Regions from separate parts of the Sneathiella aquimaris genome, predicted to be linked through region 1. Evidence: riboswitches for the same ligand, from Rfam matches in the RefSeq annotation. Region 1 holds a riboswitch; the other holds the start of a gene.
The links. A riboswitch is a leader RNA that binds a small molecule or an ion and turns the genes downstream of it on or off. The one in region 1 is predicted to bind glycine.
Positions count from the first base shown of each region.

Region 2: another riboswitch for glycine. It lies ahead of OIR97_RS04415 (L-serine ammonia-lyase); the one in region 1 lies ahead of gcvT (glycine cleavage system aminomethyltransferase GcvT).

Region 1 is NZ_CP112881.1:1,165,342-1,176,484, reverse strand. Features, by position in the region: gene gcvPB (aminomethyl-transferring glycine dehydrogenase subunit GcvPB) at 1-825, opposite strand, end outside; gene gcvPA (aminomethyl-transferring glycine dehydrogenase subunit GcvPA) at 822-2,165, opposite strand; gene gcvH (glycine cleavage system protein GcvH) at 2,165-2,539, opposite strand; gene gcvT (glycine cleavage system aminomethyltransferase GcvT) at 2,582-3,691, opposite strand; glycine riboswitch at 3,752-3,851, opposite strand; glycine riboswitch at 3,855-3,941, opposite strand; gene OIR97_RS05345 (PAS domain-containing protein) at 4,139-4,660, shown strand; gene OIR97_RS05340 (methyl-accepting chemotaxis protein) at 4,635-6,044, shown strand; gene OIR97_RS05335 (hypothetical protein) at 6,089-6,658, opposite strand; gene ispH (4-hydroxy-3-methylbut-2-enyl diphosphate reductase) at 6,855-7,811, shown strand; gene thrB (homoserine kinase) at 7,834-8,808, shown strand; gene OIR97_RS05320 (protein phosphatase CheZ) at 8,805-9,554, opposite strand; gene rnhA (ribonuclease HI) at 9,719-10,159, shown strand; gene OIR97_RS05310 (peroxiredoxin) at 10,213-10,692, opposite strand; gene OIR97_RS05305 (protein-disulfide reductase DsbD domain-containing protein) at 10,782-11,143, opposite strand, start outside.
Region 2 is NZ_CP112881.1:955,479-966,621, forward strand. Features, by position in the region: gene OIR97_RS04380 (penicillin acylase family protein) at 1-687, shown strand, start outside; gene purU (formyltetrahydrofolate deformylase) at 743-1,597, opposite strand; gene OIR97_RS04390 (threonine synthase) at 1,781-3,004, shown strand; gene OIR97_RS04395 (hypothetical protein) at 3,005-3,532, opposite strand; gene OIR97_RS04400 (MFS transporter) at 3,623-4,858, opposite strand; gene speD (adenosylmethionine decarboxylase) at 5,056-5,481, shown strand; gene speE (polyamine aminopropyltransferase) at 5,478-6,332, shown strand; gene OIR97_RS04415 (L-serine ammonia-lyase) at 6,336-7,811, opposite strand; glycine riboswitch at 7,865-7,950, opposite strand; glycine riboswitch at 7,954-8,039, opposite strand; gene OIR97_RS04420 (alanine racemase) at 8,130-9,269, opposite strand; gene OIR97_RS04425 (glycosyltransferase) at 9,385-10,563, shown strand; gene OIR97_RS04430 (hypothetical protein) at 10,582-10,932, opposite strand; gene OIR97_RS04435 (tetratricopeptide repeat protein) at 11,005-11,143, opposite strand, start outside.

The DNA of each region.
Region 1 (11,143 bases):
CAGGTTTGCACCATCACAATAAAAATACCCACCAGCTTCATGCACCAGGTCGGCAATCAACTTGACGTCATTTTCAAACAGACCGCAGGTATTTGGATTGGTCAGCATAACACCCGCAACATCGGGTCCCAGCTTGGCTTTAAAGGCCTCCATATCCATGCGACCGTCAGCCCTTGCCGGCACAGCGTCGACTTTATATCCGCATAGAGCTGCGGTTGCAGGGTTGGTACCATGTGCTGACTCAGGAACAAGAATGCGGTTCCGTTGCGCACCTTCTCCGGCTGCTTCGTGCGCGGCCCGTATGGCCATAACACCACATAACTCACCATGGGCACCAGCCGCAGGAGACATAGCAACGGCTGGCATACCGGTTATGGTTTTCAGCCAATGACCCAAATCATCAATAAGGGCAAGCGCCCCTTGAACGGTGCTTATTGGCTGTAAAGGATGGATATCGCCAAGACCGGCAATCCGCGCTGCTTTTTCATTGATGCGCGGATTATGTTTCATCGTGCAGGAACCCAGAGGATAAAAGCCTGCATCAATGGAATAATTTTGACGACTTAACCGAACATAGTGGCGAAGAACCTGCGGTTCTGACAAATCGGGTAGTCCAGTCGCTTTTTTGCGATCCAGCCCCCCAAGACGGGATTTTACCTTTTTAGGTTCCGGCAAATCAACACCAACGCGGCCAGTCACCCCTTGTTCGAAAATGAGAGGTGTTTCCAGATTAAGCGCCCGGTTTCCCGTGAAGGTATCAGAAACGGCCTGTGCCTCATCCAATTCACCGGGACGGGTCGGACGTCCAACATTGTTTAGCATCAGACAAGCTCCTTCAGGGCAGAAACCAATTTTTCAACATCGGTTGCTTTTACTGTTTCGGTGACCGCAACGAGCAGCAGGTTGTCCAAAGCAGCATTTCCAGGGATAAGCCGCGAGACAGGGACACCACCCAAAACACCGTTATCAGCCATCGCTTCGACAGCTTTTTCGGCAGAACATGGTAATTTCACCGTAAATTCATTGAAGAAAGTGTCGTTCAGAACATCAAAACCTTCCAAAGAATCAATGGCTTCAGCGACCGTAACCGCTTCGCCATGATTGATTTCTGAAAGCTTGGCAAGACCAGTTTCTCCCAGAAGGCTCATGTGAATGCTAAACGCCAATGAACACAAACCAGCGTTGGTACAGATATTACTGGTCGCCTTTTCTCGGCGGATATGCTGCTCTCGCGTGGAAAGGGTTAAAACGAAACCGCGTTTTCCCTCTTGATCCGTTGTTTCGCCGCACAGCCGGCCGGGCATCTGCCGGACAAACTTATCGCGCGTTGCAAGCAGACCAACATAAGGCCCCCCATAAGACAAAGGAACGCCAATAGACTGTCCCTCACCCACAACAATATCAGCCCCCATCTCTCCGGGCGGTGTTACCGCGCCCAGTGATACAATTTCGTTCACAACAACGACCAGCAATGCCCCGACTTCGTGGCATTGTTCCGCAAGGTCACTAAGATCCTGCAAACGACCAAAGAAGTCCGGGTTCTGAACAACAACACAGGCAATATCTTTTCCAAGACCCGCTGTGTAATCCTCATCTCCCATTGGGACTGTTGGATATTCGACAGCTTCAAAATCAGTATATTGCAGCGTTGTCTGAGTAACTTCGCGGTAATGCGGATGCAGATTACCGGACAGGATTGCTTTTTTGCGCCGTGTCACACGACATGCCATCAAGACGGCTTCCGCACAGGATGTTGCACCGTCATACATGGAAGCGTTTGCCACATCCATTCCGGTGATCAATGCCACCTGACTTTGAAATTCAAACAGCGCCTGCAGCGTTCCCTGACTGATTTCCGGCTGATAGGGCGTGTAGGCAGTCAGAAACTCTGATCGCTGTATCAAATGATCAACAACCGAAGGAACGTGATGTCGATAAGCACCAGCCCCTAGAAAAAAGGGGGCTTTTGTCGGCGAAAGACTTTTCGCGCCATAGGCTTGCATCTGCGCATCCACATCCATCTCGGGTGCATGTTTAGGCAAATCCAACAGGCCTTTCAGTCTAGCGTCCTCTGGAATATCAACGAAGAGATCATCAACCGACCCAACACCGATTTTTTCCAGCATCGCCTGCCTTTCGGCAGCGGTATGCGGCATATATCTCATTAGCCAAGACCTTCAATATAAGACTTGTACGCATCTTCATCCATCAGATCGTCCAGTTCAGAGGCGTCAGCGACTTTAAGCTTTGCAAACCAGCCACTGCCCAACGCTTCGTCATTTACCAGAGAAGGCGTATCTTCAAGATCACCGTTCACCTCAACAACTTCACCGGCAACTGGAACATAAACTTCTGATGCCGCTTTAACACTTTCAACAACAGCAAGTTCATCCCCTTTTCCGAGGTTAGCGCCCACTTCGGGGACTTCGACAAAAACGACATCGCCCAGTTGCTGCTGTGCGTAATCACTAATGCCGACGGTCGCGATGTCACCCTCAATGGAAATCCATTCGTGATCTTTGGTATATTTAATGCTCATCTGATTTTCCCAAATTCAATCTAAATTTTCAGGTTTGAGGACTTAGCCCCGGTAATATCTTTGTTCGACAAACGGCATCTTGACGATTTTTGCCGCCCTTGCTTTTCCGCGGATAATAAGTTGAACTTCTGTTCCGGCAGCTGCGAGTCCCAAAGGAACATAGCCCATGGCAATCGGTGCCTGCAGGCTGGGCGCAAATCCGCCGGACGTAATCTCGCCGACAACATTTCCGTCCATATCTGCAATTTCTGTATGTTCTCTTGCGGGTGCCCGCCCTTCAGGCAGAATTCCAACGCGTTTCATGGCTGGCTTGTCCGCAATTTCTTTTACAATAATATCGGCGCCGGGAAATCCGCCTTCTTCCCGTCGCCGTTTGCTGATTGCCCATAACAGGCCCGCTGACACGGGCGTTGTTTCTGTTGTCAGGTCATGGCCATACAAACACAGGCCTGCCTCCAAACGTAAGGAGTCTCGCGCCCCCAAACCAATGGCGGCGACTTCCTCCTCTGCGAGGAGTTTCTTGCAAATTGCAACGGCGTTTTCATTTGGAATGGAAATTTCGTACCCGTCTTCACCTGTGTACCCTGACCGGGTTACAAAGCACGGGATGCCATCGATCTCGAGTTCCTTGAAACTCATAAATGGCATAGTCGCCACTTCCGGATTAAAACGCGCTAAAACGCTGGCACTTTTTGGGCCCTGCAAAGCGACAAGAGCCCGGTTTGTCAGTTCTTCAACAACGGCCTCTCCCGCCAATCCGTCTTTTAGAAGGGCAATATCCTGTTCTTTGCAGGCAGCGTTCACGACAACAAACAGATCATTCTCGCGGCGGGTGATAATAAGATCATCCAGAATACCGCCCTGCTCATTTGTAAAAAAGCTGTAGCGCATTTCGCCATCTTTTAGGGACTGGATATCGCCGGGAACAAGCTTTTCAATGGATTTTGCAGGATCTTTCCCGGTGATCACTACCTGCCCCATATGAGACACATCAAACAACCCGGCAGATTCGCGGGTTTGTAAATGTTCCTTCATAATTCCATCAGGATATTGCACAGGCATATCATACCCGGCAAAGGGGACCATTTTGGCGCCTAGCTCTATATGAAGGTCGTAAAGAACGGTCCGATTAACATCAGAAGTGTTTACCATAAGAAATCTCAATCCAGCAAAGAGGTTATGCCGCGATACACTTGTACCGAAAGCAACCCCCTCTGTCTTAAGGACCTGAGAGATTTGACGTTGCGAATCCTACTGGATTCTAACGCTTACCCCTTCGGTGAAATTACCAACGGTAATTTGCTTTCCAGAGTTTCATCCCCCTGCGGTCCGGGTGCCTGAGAGTTTCCGGGGCGGTTGCTCCTTCGGCGATGGATAAATCCATCTCTCCCGCAGGGATCATCTGTATGAAGCCGTGATAATAGCCAAGCTTTTCGTTCTGTCAAACGAACAAACGACCTTCCTGCGAACTAAGATCATTTCGATCTTTATTTTCTTGCTGCCTTTAACAACAGTAAATTAATAATATTACAAAGTATTAACCATTTTGAGCCACTGTGGGGGAAATAGAACTGTGAAACAAAGATGGTTTAAAACAGAATGCGCCCAGACACTCCGCCCACAGATCAGGAACGCCATCTTGGCAGAAAAGAAATCATTGTCAGTAAGACAGATCTCAGTGGTAAAATTACCTACGCAAATCGGAAATTTATGGAGATATCAGATTTTTCCGAACCGGAACTACTTGGGGTCCAACATAACCTGATCCGCCATCCAGATATGCCAAGAGCGATTTTCCATTATTTGTGGGATCAGCTGGAAAAAGGCAATGAAGTCTTTGCCTATGTTAAAAACCTGTGCAAGAACGGTGATTACTACTGGGTCTTCGCTCATGTAACCCCTTCTGTTCAAGATGACGTCACAGTCGGATACCATTCCAACAGGCGGGCCGTCGATCCAGACATCGTCACCAAAATAATCGCCCCCTTCTATCAGAAACTTGTTGCCGAAGAGAAATCCCATTCGTCGCCGAAAGAAGGATTAAATGCCTCCCTTGGCTTGCTCTCAACATTTATCCAGGATCAAGGAGGCAACTATGACAAATGGCTCTTCTCTCTTTAAATCCATTTCGCCCGTAATTGGAGCCGCCCTTGTTACCAGTGCGGCCTTCGCGATTTACCTGTATACTCAAAATTCGTTCAACTTCATGTCCATTGCATTTGTCGGTGCTTTGGTGGCAGTGGCTGTTGTCGCAATTAAGTTCAGGCGGGATGCCCGAAAAGCGATGCAGGAGCGGGACAATATGAGATTGATGCTGGAAGCACGGGCGGGCGATATGACCCATACCGGATTTCAAACTCCCTCCCATTCCGCTGACGAAATCAAAAAAGTTGAAAATATTTGCAAACGACTGGCCGTGGGTGATTTTGAAGCCCGAATTTCCCACATAGAAGAAGGCACCGAGCTCACTGAATTAATGTGGTCCATCAACGAATTAGCAGATCGGACTGATGCCTTTATGAGGGAAGCCGCAGCATCCATGCAACATGTGGCCGACCAGAAATATTACCGCCGAATTATTGATTTTGACATGGATGGTGCTTTCAAGCGCACGGCTGCCACCATTAATGAATGCACAAACATGTTTGAGCATCGAACGAATGAATTCAGCGACGTCATTTATCAGTTTGAACACACAATCGGCAGCGTCTCAAAATCAATATATGAGAGCGCCGAAGGGTTGCACCATTCAGCCGATCTCCTTTCAAGTCATGCAAGTGATGCGGCAACACAGGTCGATAATGTCAACAATGCTGCGATAAATGCCTCCTCTAACTTTCAAACGGTTGCAAGTTCAGCTGAAGAAATGTCAGCCTCTATTCAGGAAATCGGACGACAAGTTCGGAACTCTCTTGAAAATGCCCAAACGGCCTCGCAAATGGCCGATAGCGGAAATACGAAAATCAAAGGTCTGGCACTCGCCGCCCAATCAATTGGCGAAGTTGTGAAGCTGATTGAGGATATCGCGAGCCAGACAAATCTTCTGGCCTTGAATGCCACCATCGAAGCCGCCCGGGCGGGCGATGCGGGTAAGGGCTTTGCGGTCGTTGCCAACGAAGTTAAAAATCTGGCCAATCAAACAGCAAAGGCAACCGAAGATATCAGCAAGCAGATTGTTGATATTCAAAACGCGACGGATGAAGCCGTCTCTTCCATGGAGACAATCAATTCATCGGTCAGCGATATCAACCATGCTGTCACCGCCATTTCCTCGGCCATGGATGAGCAAAATGCGGCCACTCAGGAGATTGCGCAAAGTGTTGCAAGTGCCTCTGAAAGCACTGTATCGGTGTCAAATAATATCAAGACTGTAAAAGTATCGACGGAGGCAACCTCCGCCACCAGTAAAAAACTCCTTACCGAAGCCGACACCCTTCAGGAACATTCAAAAGGACTGGAAGACAATGTTTCTTCCTTCCTTGAACATGTTCGAAAGGTCATTTGACGATAAGTCGTTTTTGAAAGCGGGTCCGCGTCCCGGTGCCGTAGTTAGTTGACTTTGTTACGGTTATATTCCAGCTCTTCCTTGGTGAGTTGCAGTCCTAAAACGATCGTATAATCACGGCCGTCCCGATTGGTTGGCAAAGGGATTCGCTGTACAATCTCTTCCTGAACAGCACCCCGACGCCGACCTTCTGCAACCTCTACCGGACTTTGCAGGATCTTCTTTGTCAAAATCCGGCGTGAGCTGTCTGCAATCGCAACGAAGAACGGGAATGTATGGGTTTGGCCTTTCGCCGCCGGCCCTTTGATCGCACCAATTCGCAAAATTAACTCCACGACCAGTTCGGTATCATCATTTTCATAAAAACACTCCCCGCTGACAGGTGCGATAATCCCCTCATATTCGACATCGACAAGATCGCGGCCCGGGCCATCCTGAAAAACGGTAATTGTGTCCGCGTTTGGCAGAACTGAAACGGCAGGGCACGGCAGGACGACTTTATTTGGGTTAAAAATATCTGGCAGGGCCGCATCAAAAGATCCACTACACGCGCTTAACAAAGACAGTGAAATCATCGAAGCTACAAGTTTTCCGCGACTGAAAAAACGTATCATACCCTGCTTTTCTTTCATTATTCCAAATTCTATGACCGGATTAGTACGTCTCACACTGGTGTTCATCTGGAAATTGATGTACTAATTCGCCGAATTTAGGATGGACGGCTCCTTTTAGCAAGCGACGCGGCGCATTGTTGCTGGATAATTCTGAAAAGCAGGAATAATTCAGCTATTTCTGCCGGAGGTGGATGGTATGACACGTGAAAAAAGAACTCTTCTTCTCGCCGCTCCGCGCGGATTCTGCGCTGGCGTTGATCGAGCGATTCAAATCGTTGAAAAAGCGTTGGTAAAATATGGCGCTCCCGTATACGTCCGCCATGAGATTGTTCACAATCGTTATGTGGTTGAAAATCTGGAAAAAAAGGGGGCTGTTTTCGTTGATGAACTGTCAGATGTCCCCGCTGACGTCCCTGTCATTTTCTCCGCGCACGGTGTTGCAAAGTCAGTTCCAGCCGAGGCAGAAGCAAAGAAAATGTTCTTCATTGATGCAACCTGCCCACTGGTCAGCAAAGTCCACCGGGAGGCAGAACGGCACAAAAAGGACGGTCAGGAAATTATTCTGATTGGCCATAAAGGGCACCCGGAAGTCATTGGCACAATGGGACAATTGGCCGCGGGAGAAATCAGTCTGGTCGAAACGGTTGCGGATGCCGAGAATTTTGAGCCAAAAAATATAGATGGCAAGCTTGCCTATTTGACGCAAACAACCTTATCTGTTGATGAAACTAGAGACATCGTCGCGACGTTAAGCCGCCGTTTCCCGTCAATCGCGGCACCCAAGAAAGAAGACATCTGTTACGCGACGACCAATCGGCAGGCCGCCGTAAAGGAACTTGCCTCGCAATGTGATGGTATTCTGGTCATCGGCGCACCAAACTCGTCAAATTCCATGCGTTTGGTGGAAGTTGCAAAAAAGATCGGCTGCCAGCATGTATCACTGGTTCAACGGGCGACGGACATCCCGTGGGACAATCTGCAAGGCTGCCAGACGATTGGGATAACAGCCGGCGCTTCTGCCCCGGAAACACTTGTTGAAGAGGTAACTGATGCTTTTGCAAAACGGTATGACGTAACCATAAAAGAAGTTGTAAAGACCGAAGAGCATGTAACGTTCAAACTTCCGCGCGAATTGGAAAATGTGAGCGAATAAGAATAGGAATGGCAGAACCACCATGGCTGTTTACACCGACATATCTGACGATGATCTTGATCTGATTGCCGGGGATTATCCCATAGGCGAGATACTGTCCTGTAAGGGGATCGCGGAAGGGGTCGAAAATTCCAATTTTCTGCTTCATTCAGAAACTGGACATTATATTCTAACGATCTACGAAAAACGGGTAAATGAAGCAGACCTGCCTTTTTTCCTCGGATTGATGGAACATCTTGCAGATCATGGATATGTTTCGCCGCGCCCGGTTAAAACCAAAACCGGTGACAGCCTGTCCCGCGTTGCGGGCAAACCTGCCGCCTTAATCGAATTTCTTGAAGGCCGGTCGATGCGGCGCGTCTCCCCTGAACACTGTGCCCTGCTGGGGCGTTCACTGGCTGATTTACACATTGCGGGTGGCGGATTTCAAATACAAAGACCCAACTCTTTGACCATAGACAGCTGGCGTCCCCTTTTTGAGGCCAGTCTTGCCAGTAAGGGTATCGACCTCATTTCAAAACGGGAAATCAGCGAGATCTCCACAGAAATTGGCGATTTGGAGAAAAACTGGCCTGAAAATCTGCCAGAAGGTGTCATTCACGCAGACTTGTTTCCGGATAACATCTTCTTTTTGAACGGTCAGGTTAGCGGCGTTATCGACTATTACTTCGCCTGCAATGATTTCCTGGCATACGATATTGCTGTCTGCCTGAATGCCTGGTGTTTTGAAAGTGATGCGAGCTTTAACATTACAAAGGCCCGGCGTCTTCTAAACAGCTATCAACGCGCCCGGCCATTGGAAAAAACCGAACTCCAAGCCCTCCCCCTCTTATCTCGCGGGGCAGCAATGCGATTTTATCTAACACGGTTGTATGACTGGATTAATCAGATTGACGGGGCCTTGGTAAAACCAAAAGACCCGTCAGAATATTTACAGAAAATCCGCTTTCTGCGAGACGTAAAATCCGTCGCAGAATTTGGTATCGACCTTCCTTAATCGAACAGGGCGTCGATTTCGTCCTGGCTGATTTCGTGGCCTTCGACAGTTGGTCCACTAAGTTCAACTTCACCGTCCATACGAGACGGCTGGCTGATTGTTTCAATTTCTGCCAGTTCGCCATCTCCACCAAGGATATCGATCATGGCAGCGATACGGTCTTCGACAAATTTTAGCGTGCCAACGACTTTGGAAATTCTTTGCCCTGTAATGTCCTGGAAGTTACAGGCTTCATAGATTTTCATTATCGCGTTGCTAATGCCTTCGGTAATTTCAATTTCGTCAGGATCTGTCGCGTTCAACTGAAGGCTTTCGTTTTTGTCTTCAATAACCTCTACCGCTTCAAGGATTGCGTTAGTCGCCCCTTCAGTATCGCCAACAACGGCGTCCAACTGGTCGGTCATTGCGTGGATTTTAGGGCCGGAATCATGAGCGTTCAAAGACGCGATTTCGCGCCGAGTGTCCAGAATGACACGTGATAACTCTTCAAGCTCACTTTTCAACTGGAGTGATTCGGCGAATTCTTTCTTGAAATCTTCCATCACGGCTTCATTGACTGCAGCCGTGGCAGCAGAAGATGGATCAGCGTTATTGATGTCCTCTCTTACAGAGTTAATAGCATCCAGCAATTCCTGGTATTGTTGCTGGCTTATTCCTTCCCCCACGACAGAACTCTGTGTTTCGTTGCCATCTTTTTGAAGCTGCCTGATTTCTGCAGAATACATCTTCTTTTGTGTTGTGCTCATGGGAGCTCCCAGCCGTTACCGTTATCAAGACTTTGTTCCTAGTCTTCGATTTTGACAAAAAGCACCTAATATTCTGTTAATTGCATCAAATTTTACAGACCTCCTTTATCTATGAATGTGTTAGGAAGGGTCTGAACTTAGAAATCATCCCTAAAGGTGTCATTTTGAGCGGTAAAAAAGTAGTTATTTACACAGATGGAGCATGTTCTGGAAATCCCGGTCCGGGCGGATGGGGCGCGATGCTGGAATGTGACGGTAAAATCAAGGAAATATGCGGAGGCGAAGCCGATACCACAAATAACCGTATGGAATTAACCGCGGCTATTAAAGCGTTGGACGCACTTAAACGCGCATCAGTTGTCGAACTGCATACGGATAGCACTTATGTCAAGGATGGCATTACAAAATGGATGGTAAACTGGAAAAAGAACGGTTGGAAAACGGCCGCCAGGAAACCGGTCAAGAACAAGGATCTGTGGGTCTTGCTGGACGACGCCATTGCCCGTCATCAAATTGAATGGAAATGGGTTAAGGGGCATGCCGGTGTCCCCGGTAACGAAAAAGCTGATGAGCTCGCAAACCAGGGAATGGAAACAGTTCGATAGAAAAAAGGGAAGAGCAAGCTCTTCCCCCATTCGTCATATATTAAGAATATACCTTATAGCTGGCCGAGCAAAGTTTCTGCATCAGAAACCTCGAAGCCGCCTGTTTCTTCCAGGTTGAGCTGTTTCACTGTTCCGTCTTCAACCAGCATAGAATAACGGCGAGAACGAACACCAAGACCAGCGCCGGACGCGTCAAATTCAACAGACATTGCTTTGGTGAATGCAGCATCTGGATCGGCGAGCATGCGAACTTCACCTGCCGCTTGCGCCTGACCCCATGCAGCCATCACAAAAGGATCGTTGACGGACAGGCAAATCACCTCATCAACGCCTTTTGACTTCAGAGACTCAAGATTATCAACAAAACCTGGAAGATGTTTTGCAGAACATGTTGGGGTATAGGCGCCCGGAACAGCAAATAAAGCAACCGTCTTACCGCCAAAAATTTCCTCAACAGAGAGTTTTGCAGGACCGCTTCCGGTCATTTCCATCAATTCACCTGCTGGAAGTTTATCGCCTACTTTGATTGTCATACTTTTTTCCCTATGTGGTAGTTTGTTTTCTTCACTCGAGTTTACAGATCTTGCCTTGTAACCTGGCTGATCCGCATAATCCAATAGATCTATTTAACAGTTATTTGGCCTTCAACAGCAACCCCCTTATCGAGAATTGTCGCGGTTATTTTCCGCCCTTTTAAGGGCGGCCCTTTGCGTGCAAGGTCGGCTGTCGCAGTAAAAACCAGATAGCCCGCTGCTTGACTAGTGGTCTTAGGCGAAATCTGGAAAAAATCCCCTTGTTCCCCTTCGAGGATTAAAGCCGGATTGTTAAACTGAAGGTCAGACTTGATTGTAATTGTCAGTCCCTGTGTTCCATTTGATTCAACCTTCATATCATGAACCTGGTTTGACATCGACAGTAACAACGGAACCCGCTCAGCAAATAATTGTATTAGCGGTGCATCCTTCGACGTTTCGGCAGGTCCTT
Region 2 (11,143 bases), 210 kb from region 1:
CTTGAAGAGTTGAACCGGCGAATTTCTGTCTGGCGTCCTTATGGAAAGCTGAAACAACCGATGTATAGCAAGCAGGCTGAAGGGAAGCCGAAGTTAATTTATAACACCAGTCAGAATGTATATATTCTTGGGAAAATGATGTTGATCAATCTGAAATTCGCTTTTGGAGAACATCCTTCCTATGACGAGACAGGTTGGAATTTTTTGCTGGGCAAAGCTGCCGATCGGCGTGACAGTAAGAAAACTGTGGCGGCGGGGTATGACTGGATGATTGCTGCGCTTCGAAAAACAGCGCTGCAAAATACAGGGCCAGCTTACTCAAGCTGTCACGCCATCGCAACCATGGCCAATAATGCTATCGTTATGTCGACCCGTGATGAAAAGGCGCTGGCATTTCCATATTTTAGAAATCGGGGGGCACAGAACCATGCTGTCCAGTTTAACGGGGTTTCTCCTTCGCCCGCGGCAGGGCAGGAAAGCAATGCCGGGATGCGCAGACTGCAAGCAATCTTAAGGCAATTGGCACCAGAAACCTCGTTCGAGGCCAGGAATATTGCGGCGCCAGGTGTTCGCGAATATCGCGGGGTTGTCTGGAGGACCCTTGATCCTACAGATAACCAGCTTCAGATGTTAAATACAGATCAGTTGCGGCCGATGGGTGAATTCGGAGCCCCATCAGAACAATAAAGCGCGCGACTAACGAAAACGAAAGGCCGGATATTGAAAGATGTCCGGCTTTTTTTTATTTAAAAACGATTGTCTTATGACCGTTTAGCATGACCCTTGCTTCCAAATGCATCTTGACCGCGCGCGCCAGAACGCGGCTTTCAACATCGCGGCCTGTTGCGACAAAGTCGTCGGCACTCATTGCATGACTTACGCGCTCAGTTTCCTGCTCGATAATTGGTCCTTCATCCAGATCGGGTGTCACATAGTGGGCGGTCGCCCCAATAAGTTTCACCCCCCGCTCATGCGCCTGATGATACGGTTTGGCACCTTTGAAACTAGGCAGAAATGAATGATGTATATTAATGATGCGGCCAAACAGGCGGGTTGATAAATGATCCGTTAAAACTTGCATGTAGCGGGCGAGGATCACAAGGTCAGCCCCGGTTTCCCGAACTAAATCCAGTAGTTTCTGCTCTTGTTCCTGCTTATTGTCAGCATTGACGGGCCAGCAATGAAAAGGGATATTTTCGATTTCGGCAGTGCCTTTGCTGGCGTCGTGGTTTGAAACGATGGCAACAACCTCTGCCTGCAACCAGCCAACTCGGATTTGATATAACAGGTGGAGCATTGCATGATCGAACCTGGACACCATAATGATGATTTTCGGTTTGCATTCCGCATCTGTGACGCTGGCTTTCATGTGAAATCGATCAAAAACGGGTTTTAAGCCGTGTTCAATCGTTGATTTGGGCACTCCGACTGGAAGAGCGAAAGCAATCCGCATGAAAAAATGGCCTGTCTGCTGATCCCAAAACTGGTTGCTTTCAGTAATATTAGCGCCAGCAGACGCGAGCTCGGTTGTAACCGCGGCCACGATGCCGGGTTTGTCTTCACAAGATAGCGTCAAGATATGGAGATGTGTGGACATTCTTTTCTCGGTTTTTGCAGAATAATGTGCAGAAAGGCCAGATTTTGGCGCTTGCCAAGTTTTGATGCACTGTCTGGTATCCAGGCATGATGGTCAAGACATTATTGAATTGAAGCGTCGCTTGATTGTCCAATTGACATGTGGGACAGTTCCTCCAATAGCGTGACTTCCAGAAGGACTATCATGAAAACCCCATCAGATTATAAAACGTTCGTTTCCCATTTGGAATGTGCCTACACCGGAGAGCGGTTTGAGGCCGACAAAATCCATGGCCTGTCGTCGGCGGGTAAACCGATTATCGTAAAATATGATCTGGAGGCACTGGGTAAGAATATTGATAAAGACACCATTGAACGCCGAACAGGTGGGTTTTGGAAATATAGTGAGTTCTTGCCGGTAAGGTCGTCTGAGAATGTTGTGCGCTTGGGGGAAGAAATGACCCCGATTATTCGTCTGGCCGATCAGGATGCCGGGGGCGGGGAGCTTCTTATAAAAGATGAAGGGCGGCTGCCGACTGGATCGTTTAAGGCCCGGGGGCTGGCGTTGGCGGTTGCTATGGCAAAAGAACTGGGCCTGAAAAGACTGGCGATGCCAACCAATGGAAATGCTGGTGCCGCGATGGCGGCCTATGCTTCTCGTGCAGGATTGCAGACTACAATTTTTTGCCCTGACGATACGCCGGAAATCAACATTTCTGAAATTGCGTTGCAAGGAGGGGATGTCTACCGGGTGAATGGCCTGATTAATGATTGCGGGAAGATCGTCGGTGAGGGCAAAGAGCCAGTAGGCTGGTTCGATGTCTCCACGTTAAAAGAGCCATATCGGATTGAAGGCAAAAAAACGATGGGGTTGGAACTGGCAGAGCAATTGGGATGGCGACTCCCGGATGTTATTTTTTATCCTACAGGCGGCGGAACTGGCCTTATCGGCATGTGGAAAGCATTTGATGAACTGGAAGCCATCGGCTGGATCGGGTCCAAGCGTCCTAAAATGGTTGCCGTTCAAGCAACAGGCTGCGCTCCGATTGTAAAAGCGTGGGAAAACGGGGCGGAGCATGCCCCCCTTTGGGAGAATGCGCATACAGTCGCGGCGGGTATTCGGGTCCCCGTTGCCGTCGGTGACTTTATGATCCTTCGTGCCGTCCGGCAAAGTAAGGGATTTGCCATTGCGGTTGAAGATGAGGCAATTATGGAAGCGCAGAAGCATGTAGCACAGACAGAAGGCGTTCTTTTGTGCCCGGAAGGGGCCGCGACTTACGCCGCGTATCGGCAGGCTTTGAAGGACGGGCGCGTGTTGGGATCTGATCAGGTGGTCCTGTATAATTGCGCCACAGGACTGAAATATCCTATGGCGCCGGTGTCACAGTCACTGGATCGACATCAGCCTATTGACTATTCTCGCCTTTAATTACTGTAATTCATCCGCCTTCTGGCACTGTTTTGATTTGTTCGGCAAGACGTGGATCTGGTGGGCAAATCCGTTTCCGTCGCTGAGGGTGACGGAGGCAAAACCTAGCATGGCGATGAGGTCCAGAAAGGTCAGTTCTTCAGGGGCACTGGAATTTGTAAAAACGGGTGTTGTTCGGGCGCTTGTTGAAAGTTCCGCCAGAAGTGCCCGCGCACGATAAACTGTGTCCAGATAACCATCCTGCTTAGAGACCACCAGTAGTTTGTCTGATGTCGATCCCTTGGCAAAAACCGAGTAGGGCGATGCATACGGCTGCTTTGACATGCCGGTTTTGATACCAATAATAAACCCGACCCTTTTCTTTTTGTCCACATTGGGCAATGCGTTTACATGCGCGCAATAGACCTCAATCCTTTGTGGTGCCGGGTAATAGTAACCGATATACCGGTCAGACTTTGCATAAGCGGCCTGTCCGCCGCTGAGCAGAGCCGTCAGGGTCAGAGCAAGAAAAAGGGTGACATGTTTCATACCGGTCTCTCATTGGAATTGGAAATCAGGTACCGGCATAACAGAAAATAAAAGGGGGCGATAAAGAAAAATGCGCTCTTCAGTGTATTTCTATCGATGCCCACCCGCCATCAGCAAGGCTTTTGGATGCCCCCTCAAACGTCCCATTGCATAGGTTCCAAGGAAAGGTCCGATTGCCAATGACATGAAGGCGACCTCCCACCCGAAATTCGAAACAAACACCGGGATCAAGTGAATGGTGACCAGGCTGATTAAAAATCCAGTGCAGGTTTGTATGGTCAGCATCGTGCCGATCATGTTGGGGGGGCTCAATTCGATTACGCAGGTCGAAAATTGTGCGGAATCTGCGATAACAGAAATTCCCCAGATCACACAGATAATGGTCAGAAATACTGGGTGGGCCCCAAAAAACAGGCCAATTAGAAGGGCGCAACTACCACTTGTCATCATCGCAGCCATTGTGACTGTTGTTCGTCCGTAGCGGTCGGCCAGCTTGCCAGAGACCAGACTACCCGCAGCGCCGATCCCGATTGTCGTGAAGGTTAAAATATTCGCCAGTATGCCTGGGTTTTCTTCCCCTGAAGTTCGAAAGCTTTCCAGAAGGAAAATTCCGATCCAGGCCCACATGGCATAGAGTTCCCACATATGTCCAAAATATCCAAAATTGGCATAGCGAATGGCTTTGTCTTTCCAGCCCTCCAAAGCCAGTGTGACTTTGAACGGAGGCGCTTTTGGAATCGGGTGTCCCAAATCGACAAACTGAATGATGATACTGGATAAGAAAGCGAGGCTGGAACTCCCCACAAGGGTGAAACGCCAGTCCAGCCAGTCAATATTCACAAGATTTAAAAGGTGAGGCAATGCGCTTCCCAATGTGAGTGCCCCAACCAGCAGTCCAACCAGTGTCCCGGCATCATTTCGGGCCCAGGTTGCGATCATCTTCATACCAATGGGATAAATGCCCAGCATACTGACACCGGTTACCAGCCGTAAAAGAATCACTGTGTTGGACAGCGGATCAAGGAGAAGAATGCTGATATTTGATAGGCTGGCGACTAAGACGCTGATCGTAAAAATCTGTTTGGGTGGAAATCTGTCGGCAATCGAAAAAAGAGCACTGATAAAGGTTCCAATGACAAAGCCAATTGCAACACTGCTTGAAAAAAGAGACGCATGAAAGTCGCCAATGGTGAATTCTTCTTTCAAGGCTGGAATAAGCGCTGTGGCCGAAAACCAGAGGGAAAGTGCAAAAATTTGCGCAATAGACAACAAGGCGACAGATCGCCATTTTTTCTGAAGCTCAAGGGGCATATAGGACATAGACATTCTTTGATCTATAGAGATCGGGTATTCGGATGGCAAAGTTTTTCCCGGTTTTTCAGCAGAGGTTGACGCTTTTTTGAACGTGAGATTTCTGGTGAGGATCCTGTCTCGCACTTTTCTCTTGTTTTCCCGTCCCTTTTTCGCGATAACGCGCCATCTTTTCAAGGCAGGGCAGTAGCCCTTGCATCAGGGCTGTGAAAATGTCGAATATTTCTGAAATTGTTGAAATGCCGCGTGGTGACGCAAAGGTGGAAAAGCCAGATTATTTTGTCGAAAAAGACGGAATGATTTTCGCTGGAACCCACCTGATTGTTGACTTGTGGAAAGCCACAGGTTTGAACGACAAGGAATTGATCGAAAGCACCTTAACCGAATGTGTTCATGTTTCCGGTGCGACACTGCTTCATTTTCACATCCATCAGTTTGAACCGAACGGCTTGTCCGGCGTGGCGGTTCTTGCCGAAAGCCATATCAGTTTTCACAGTTGGCCTGACAAGGGGTATATGGCCCTTGATATCTTTATGTGCGGAAAAACAGAGCCACACAAATGCATTCCGTTGCTTAAAAAAGCGTTTCAGCCGGAAACCGTGCAGATTAATGAAATCAAGCGAGGCATTTTGACATGATGGAGGTTTTTGACGAAGGGCTTCATAGCGGTGTTAATCTGGCACTGGATGTGGGAACGGTTCTGTATCGGGATAAAACAGACCTGCAAGATCTTATCATTTTTGAAAACAGTACTTTTGGCCGTGTGATGTCGTTGGATGGTGCGATCCAGACAACGGAAAAAGACGAATTCATCTATCATGAAATGTTCGCCCATGTCCCCATTCTGGCGCATGGCAACGTAAAACGGGTCCTGATCATTGGTGGGGGCGACGGGGGCGCGGCTCGTCAGGTTTTAAAGCATCGCAATATTGCCGTCACTTTGGTTGATATCGACCGCTCTGTTATTGATCTGTCGATAAAATACCTCCCAAGCATTTCAAATGGTGCCTTTGACGACCCCAGACTGGATCTTGTGGTTGCTGATGGGTGTCAGTTTGTGAAGGAAACGGATCAGAAATGGGATGTTATAATTATTGACTCAACCGACCCACACGGCCCGGGCGAAGTTTTATATACCCAAGAATTTTATACCGATTGCAAGTCCTGCCTGACGGCTGGCGGTGTAATCGTTACGCAGAACGGCGTGCCTTTTGTTCAGGCAGAGGAGCTGAGAAATAGTTATGATCGTCTGGGACTTCTGTTTCAGGATGTCAGTTTTTATATGGCAACAATTCCCAGTTATGTCGGCGGTCCGTTGGCCTTTGGATGGGCGACCGACAACAAGGAATTGCGAAAGCTTTCTGAAGCAACGCTTGCGGACCGGTTTCTAGACGCTGATATTGAGACCGGTTACTATACGCCAGATGTTCATAAAGCGTCTTTCGTGCTACCAATCTACGTCAAAAAAATCCTGACAACGACCGAGTAACGGCTAACATTCCACAACATTTACTGCCAGACCGCCTTGTGATGTCTCTTTATATTTACTGAGCATATCAATGCCTGTTTGGCGCATTGTTTCAATAACTTCGTCAAGGGATACCACATGAGTGCCGTCGCCTGACAAGGCCAGGCGCGCCGCGTTGATGGCTTTCATTGCGCCCATTGTGTTGCGTTCGATGCAAGGGATCTGGACCAGTCCGCCAATTGGATCGCAAGTCAGACCAAGATTATGTTCCATACCAATTTCAGCGGCGTTTTCGACTTGCTCATTTGTGCCCCCAAGCACGGCAGCCAGGGCACCTGCCGCCATGGAGCAGGCAACACCCACTTCGCCCTGACAGCCAACTTCAGCCGCAGAAATGGATGCGCGTTTTTTGTAAATTGAACCGATGGCCGCTGCAGTCAAAAGGAAGTTTCGAATACCTTCTTCGTTTGATCCCGGGCAAAAACGTTCATAATATTTCAAAACAGCAGGAATGACACCGGCGGCACCATTGGTTGGCGCTGTGACAACACGGCTTCCAGCAGCGTTCTCTTCATTGACTGCAAGGGCATAAAGATTGACCCAGTCCAGAACGGTCAGCGGATCGCGGGACGCGCGTTCAGGGTTGGCCATCAATTCCTTGAACAGGGCCCCCGCACGGCGTTTGACGTTAAGACCACCGGGCAATATGCCCTCCGCTTCGCAGCCACGCCGAATGCAGGCCAGCATCGCCTGCGAAACGCTATCCAAAAATTCGTTGGTTTCATCATCACTGCGCCAGGTGGTTTCGTTCTGACGCATAATTTCAGCGATGCTAAGGCCCGTTTCCTTGCCAACCGCCAGCAGTTCAGCGGCAGAGGTGAACGGATGCGGCATCTTAATATTATGACCTTTGGTTTCTGCCCTGTCTCCTTCATTGTGAGAAACAACATAACCGCCGCCCACAGAGAAATAGTCTTTTTCCACCAGTAGATCCCCATCGCTGGTATAGGCACAAAAGCGCATACCGTTTGAATGTTCCGGCAGCATTTCATCTTTCAGGAACAGCAGATTTTCATCCTCAAAAAAGGGAATATTTTTCCGTCCTCCCAGATTGAGAAGGTTTTCTGTCCGAATTTTATCAACTAGTGGGGCAATCGCCTCTGGGTCAATCAGGGAGGGGCGTTCGCCAGACAGTCCTGATAGAATAGCAATATCAGTTCCGTGACCGTGACCGGTTAGCGCAAGAGATCCGTATAATTCAACCAGGACCCGCGCTGTGTTATCGAATGCCTCAACGGCAATAAGATGATCGACAAATCTTTTGGCCGCACGCATCGGTCCAACAGTATGGGAGGAAGACGGCCCAATACCGATAGTATAAAGGTCTGTCACACTTATATTGACATCAAGCTGTGAGGTGGGCACGGGATCAGTGTTTCTCGGCTTCGCTGGGATAACCGGTGTTACACTTCCTAATCCTGCTTTTTCAATTTCCGTCATATCGGCATCCTCATACCCTGTGACCTTGCGGTCTACCTGTTAGATGATGCCCCCTCTGTCCGTGGACCTGAAAGATTACCGGATGATGCCGGGTACCTCTTCGGTGGAGCCGGATATTCTACCGACCCTCTCTCCAGAGCCTCTATACCTGACAGTTCATTTGCCTGAGAGTTTCCGGGGCGGTTGCTCCTTCGGCGCCGATTAAACGGGCTCTCCCGTCAGGGATTTTAGAGGTGCCTGATATTACAGGCGGGTTGACCCTATGAGGCTAGGCAATAAGCGTCAAGTTTTATTGAAGAATCGCCAAACATTTGCCCGCTACCATCCGTTAGAGCGATCCCAATAATCGATTACGGCGGGCGGCACCTGATCGTCGAGAATGTGATATCCAGGATAGGCTGCCGCCGTTATGCAAGCATGATTTGGCAGGATTCGAAACTGTGTCCCGATTGGAAAATCCGTCAGGGATCTGTTTGAGTTATCCAATGAAATCAAGCCATGCTCCTGATTGGTTGACGTCACCCATAACCCGTCGATCGGTTGGCCCGTGGTTGCGTCGCAAACGCATCCGTAATGCGGTTCACCAAGACGGTTCTTTTTGCCTGGATCCGTTGATAACGCAAGGCTGCCCGCGTCTATTATAAGCCTGTTCCCAGACTTGTTGTGACTGATGACTGTTGTCAAAATTGACAAAGCGATATCGTTTGTCTGGCACACGCCGAGGGCTTCCATGACCATATCCTGAAAAACATAAACGCCCGCACGGTATTCCGTTACCCCCTCAAGAGTTGCGGCATAGGTGGCTGTTGGCGTTGAACCTGCACTGACAACCGGGCAGGGTAGGCCTGCGTTTCTAATGCGCTGGGCGGCGGTTGTGATCGAAATGCGTTCCTGTTCCGCCATTTCCTGAAGTTCCTGTATGGTTTGGCAATAGTAAGAACCGCCAGAATGAGAGAGGACACCCTTCATTTGAGTTCCACTTTGTTCGTTTAGGAATGCGGCTATTTCAACAATTTCCGGCGCTTGTGGGGGGAGGCCCGCACGTTTTCCATCGCAATCAATTTCGATGAGGCAAGGAAAGACAGCTTGCAGCTCCTCCGACGATTGGGCGACCATTTTTGCAGCCTCCAGTGTATCCAGAATAAGTGTCATTGACGCGCCTTGATCCTGAAGCTGTTTTATCTGTGTTAATTTTTGCGGCGCGATTGACACCGCATACAGGATGTCAGTGTGGCCATTGTCTAAAAAATAGCGCGCTTCGTGGAGGGTTGAAACGGTGATGCCATTTTGCGTGATATTGGGAATCAGTTCGGCGACCCGCGCTGACTTGCAGGTTTTCAGGTGAGGCCTCAATGGTGTGGATAGGGTCGATAACCGTAAATCCAATTTGTTGATATTGGCGATAAGTTTGGTTTTTTCCAAAAGCAAAGTAGGGGTGCTTAATTCACCGAATGACACACTTCTCTCCTCGGTTAAGTCTTTAGCGCAGTTTCGCATTGCCTGACTTTTTAACAGGTGGTCTTATTAATAAAACCGATGGCGAGAGTATGGGTTAGTTCGAGGGGAAGCGAAAGTGGCAAAAGTGTTATTCGGCTGGGAATTTGGGGCTAGCCTCGGGCATATTTACCCACTCCTTCGCATTGCTGATGTTTTGAAAGCCAAAGGGCATGATATTCTGTTTGCCTGTCGCGATGTGACCCAGTGTTATGATGTTGTCAAAAAGCATGGCTATTCCATGATACAGGCGCCTTACTGGAAAAATCCGCCGATTGCGAATGTGCGAGGAGTTGCAACACCCAGTTACGCCGATGTTATCGCACGGCAGGGTTTCGGGTATCCGGAAATCTTGCGTACCATGATGTCCGCATGGGACGATTTGGTCACGATTGCCAAACCTGATTTGATCGTTGCTGATCACAGTCCGGGCCTCAACCTGGCGATTGGCGGGCGTGTGCCGATAATCAATATTGGTAATGGCTTCACTCTTCCGCCTGCCTCTTTAAAAGAATACCCGCCTGTCATAACAACGGGTAAGCCTCTGGTGAACCAGCAGAGATTGCTTGTGCTTTTCAATAAGTTACGTCGTGAAAAAGGGCTCAAACCCTATCGCTATCTGCCAGAGGTTTTTAACAGTGAGGGGCAATTCGCATGCACTCTACCTCAACTGGACCCCTATGATGGGTTAAGGGAAGTGCCGGTGTGCGGGCCGTTGGAAGTTTCTCTTGAACCTGCAAAATTGCCTGAAGACGATCATATTTTCTTGTATATGGCGAATGAGGCGGCAGATAGTGAGATACTTTTAAACGTCTTGCAGAAAAGCGCGGTTCCCACCACCGCTTATATTCGAGGCGCAAGTCCAGAGCGAACTCAGCGATACCATTCCGAACATCTGAAGATGCTTGAAAAACCAGTGGATTTTGCCAGGATGCTGCCCAAAGTAAGCTTGGTGCTGCATTCTGGAGGTGGGGGGACAGCGACCTCTTGTTTGATGACTGGTCGGCCGCAAATCATGTTTCCAAGACAGTCAGAATCAAATTTATCAGCAAGATTGATCAAAGCACAGGGACTAGGAGACAGAGTGCCTTCTGGGGCGAATGAAGCAGAGATATCTGCAATTATCAATGGAGCACTGGGAAACCATGACATGAAGCAGCGCTGTGCTGATATTTCCATCAGACTGTCAAAAGGGGACTGGAAGCAGGCAATTGAAAAAATAACGATCTGCGCGGAAGATATTCTCCTCAGCACATGATCGCTATTTCGTTAATTCTCACGCCAGATTGTATTTAAGAACCCATAAAGGGAGCAGCGCGGCGACTTCACGACTGCTTCCATCCAATTCAATGGCAGTTTGTTTTTCTTTCAAGTCAATCCGCACGATCCGACCATTGAACTGACACATTTCGGAGGTTCCATTTGGACCAAAAATACCTTTGACGGGCTTATCCAATGCGGCATTTTCCAAGAGGCCATTTACCAGGATCCCGTTGAGGGACCAATTTGTCGTGGCAAATTGTTGACCATTGATTTCCACTTGAAGCATTGGACTGGAAACCCGAAAGGAGTCACGCTGTTCAAATCGATTGGGAACAGAAGTGCTAAGTTGTTGAGCGTGTAGCAAGAGAACCTCCAGACATAAAATAAAGTATGCTTCGTTCAATGCAGACATCGTGCCAAAACTAAGAATATTTTCCTATTCGATTGGCACGCGAAGTTGTTTCCACAGAACGACCCGTTTAAGCGCTTCTTGTTTTTCTATATTTGACAACTGTTTAGCTAAGAGGGAAGTCGCGCGGCGAATGCGGGCTTTCAAGCTTTTGTTCCGGGCTGTT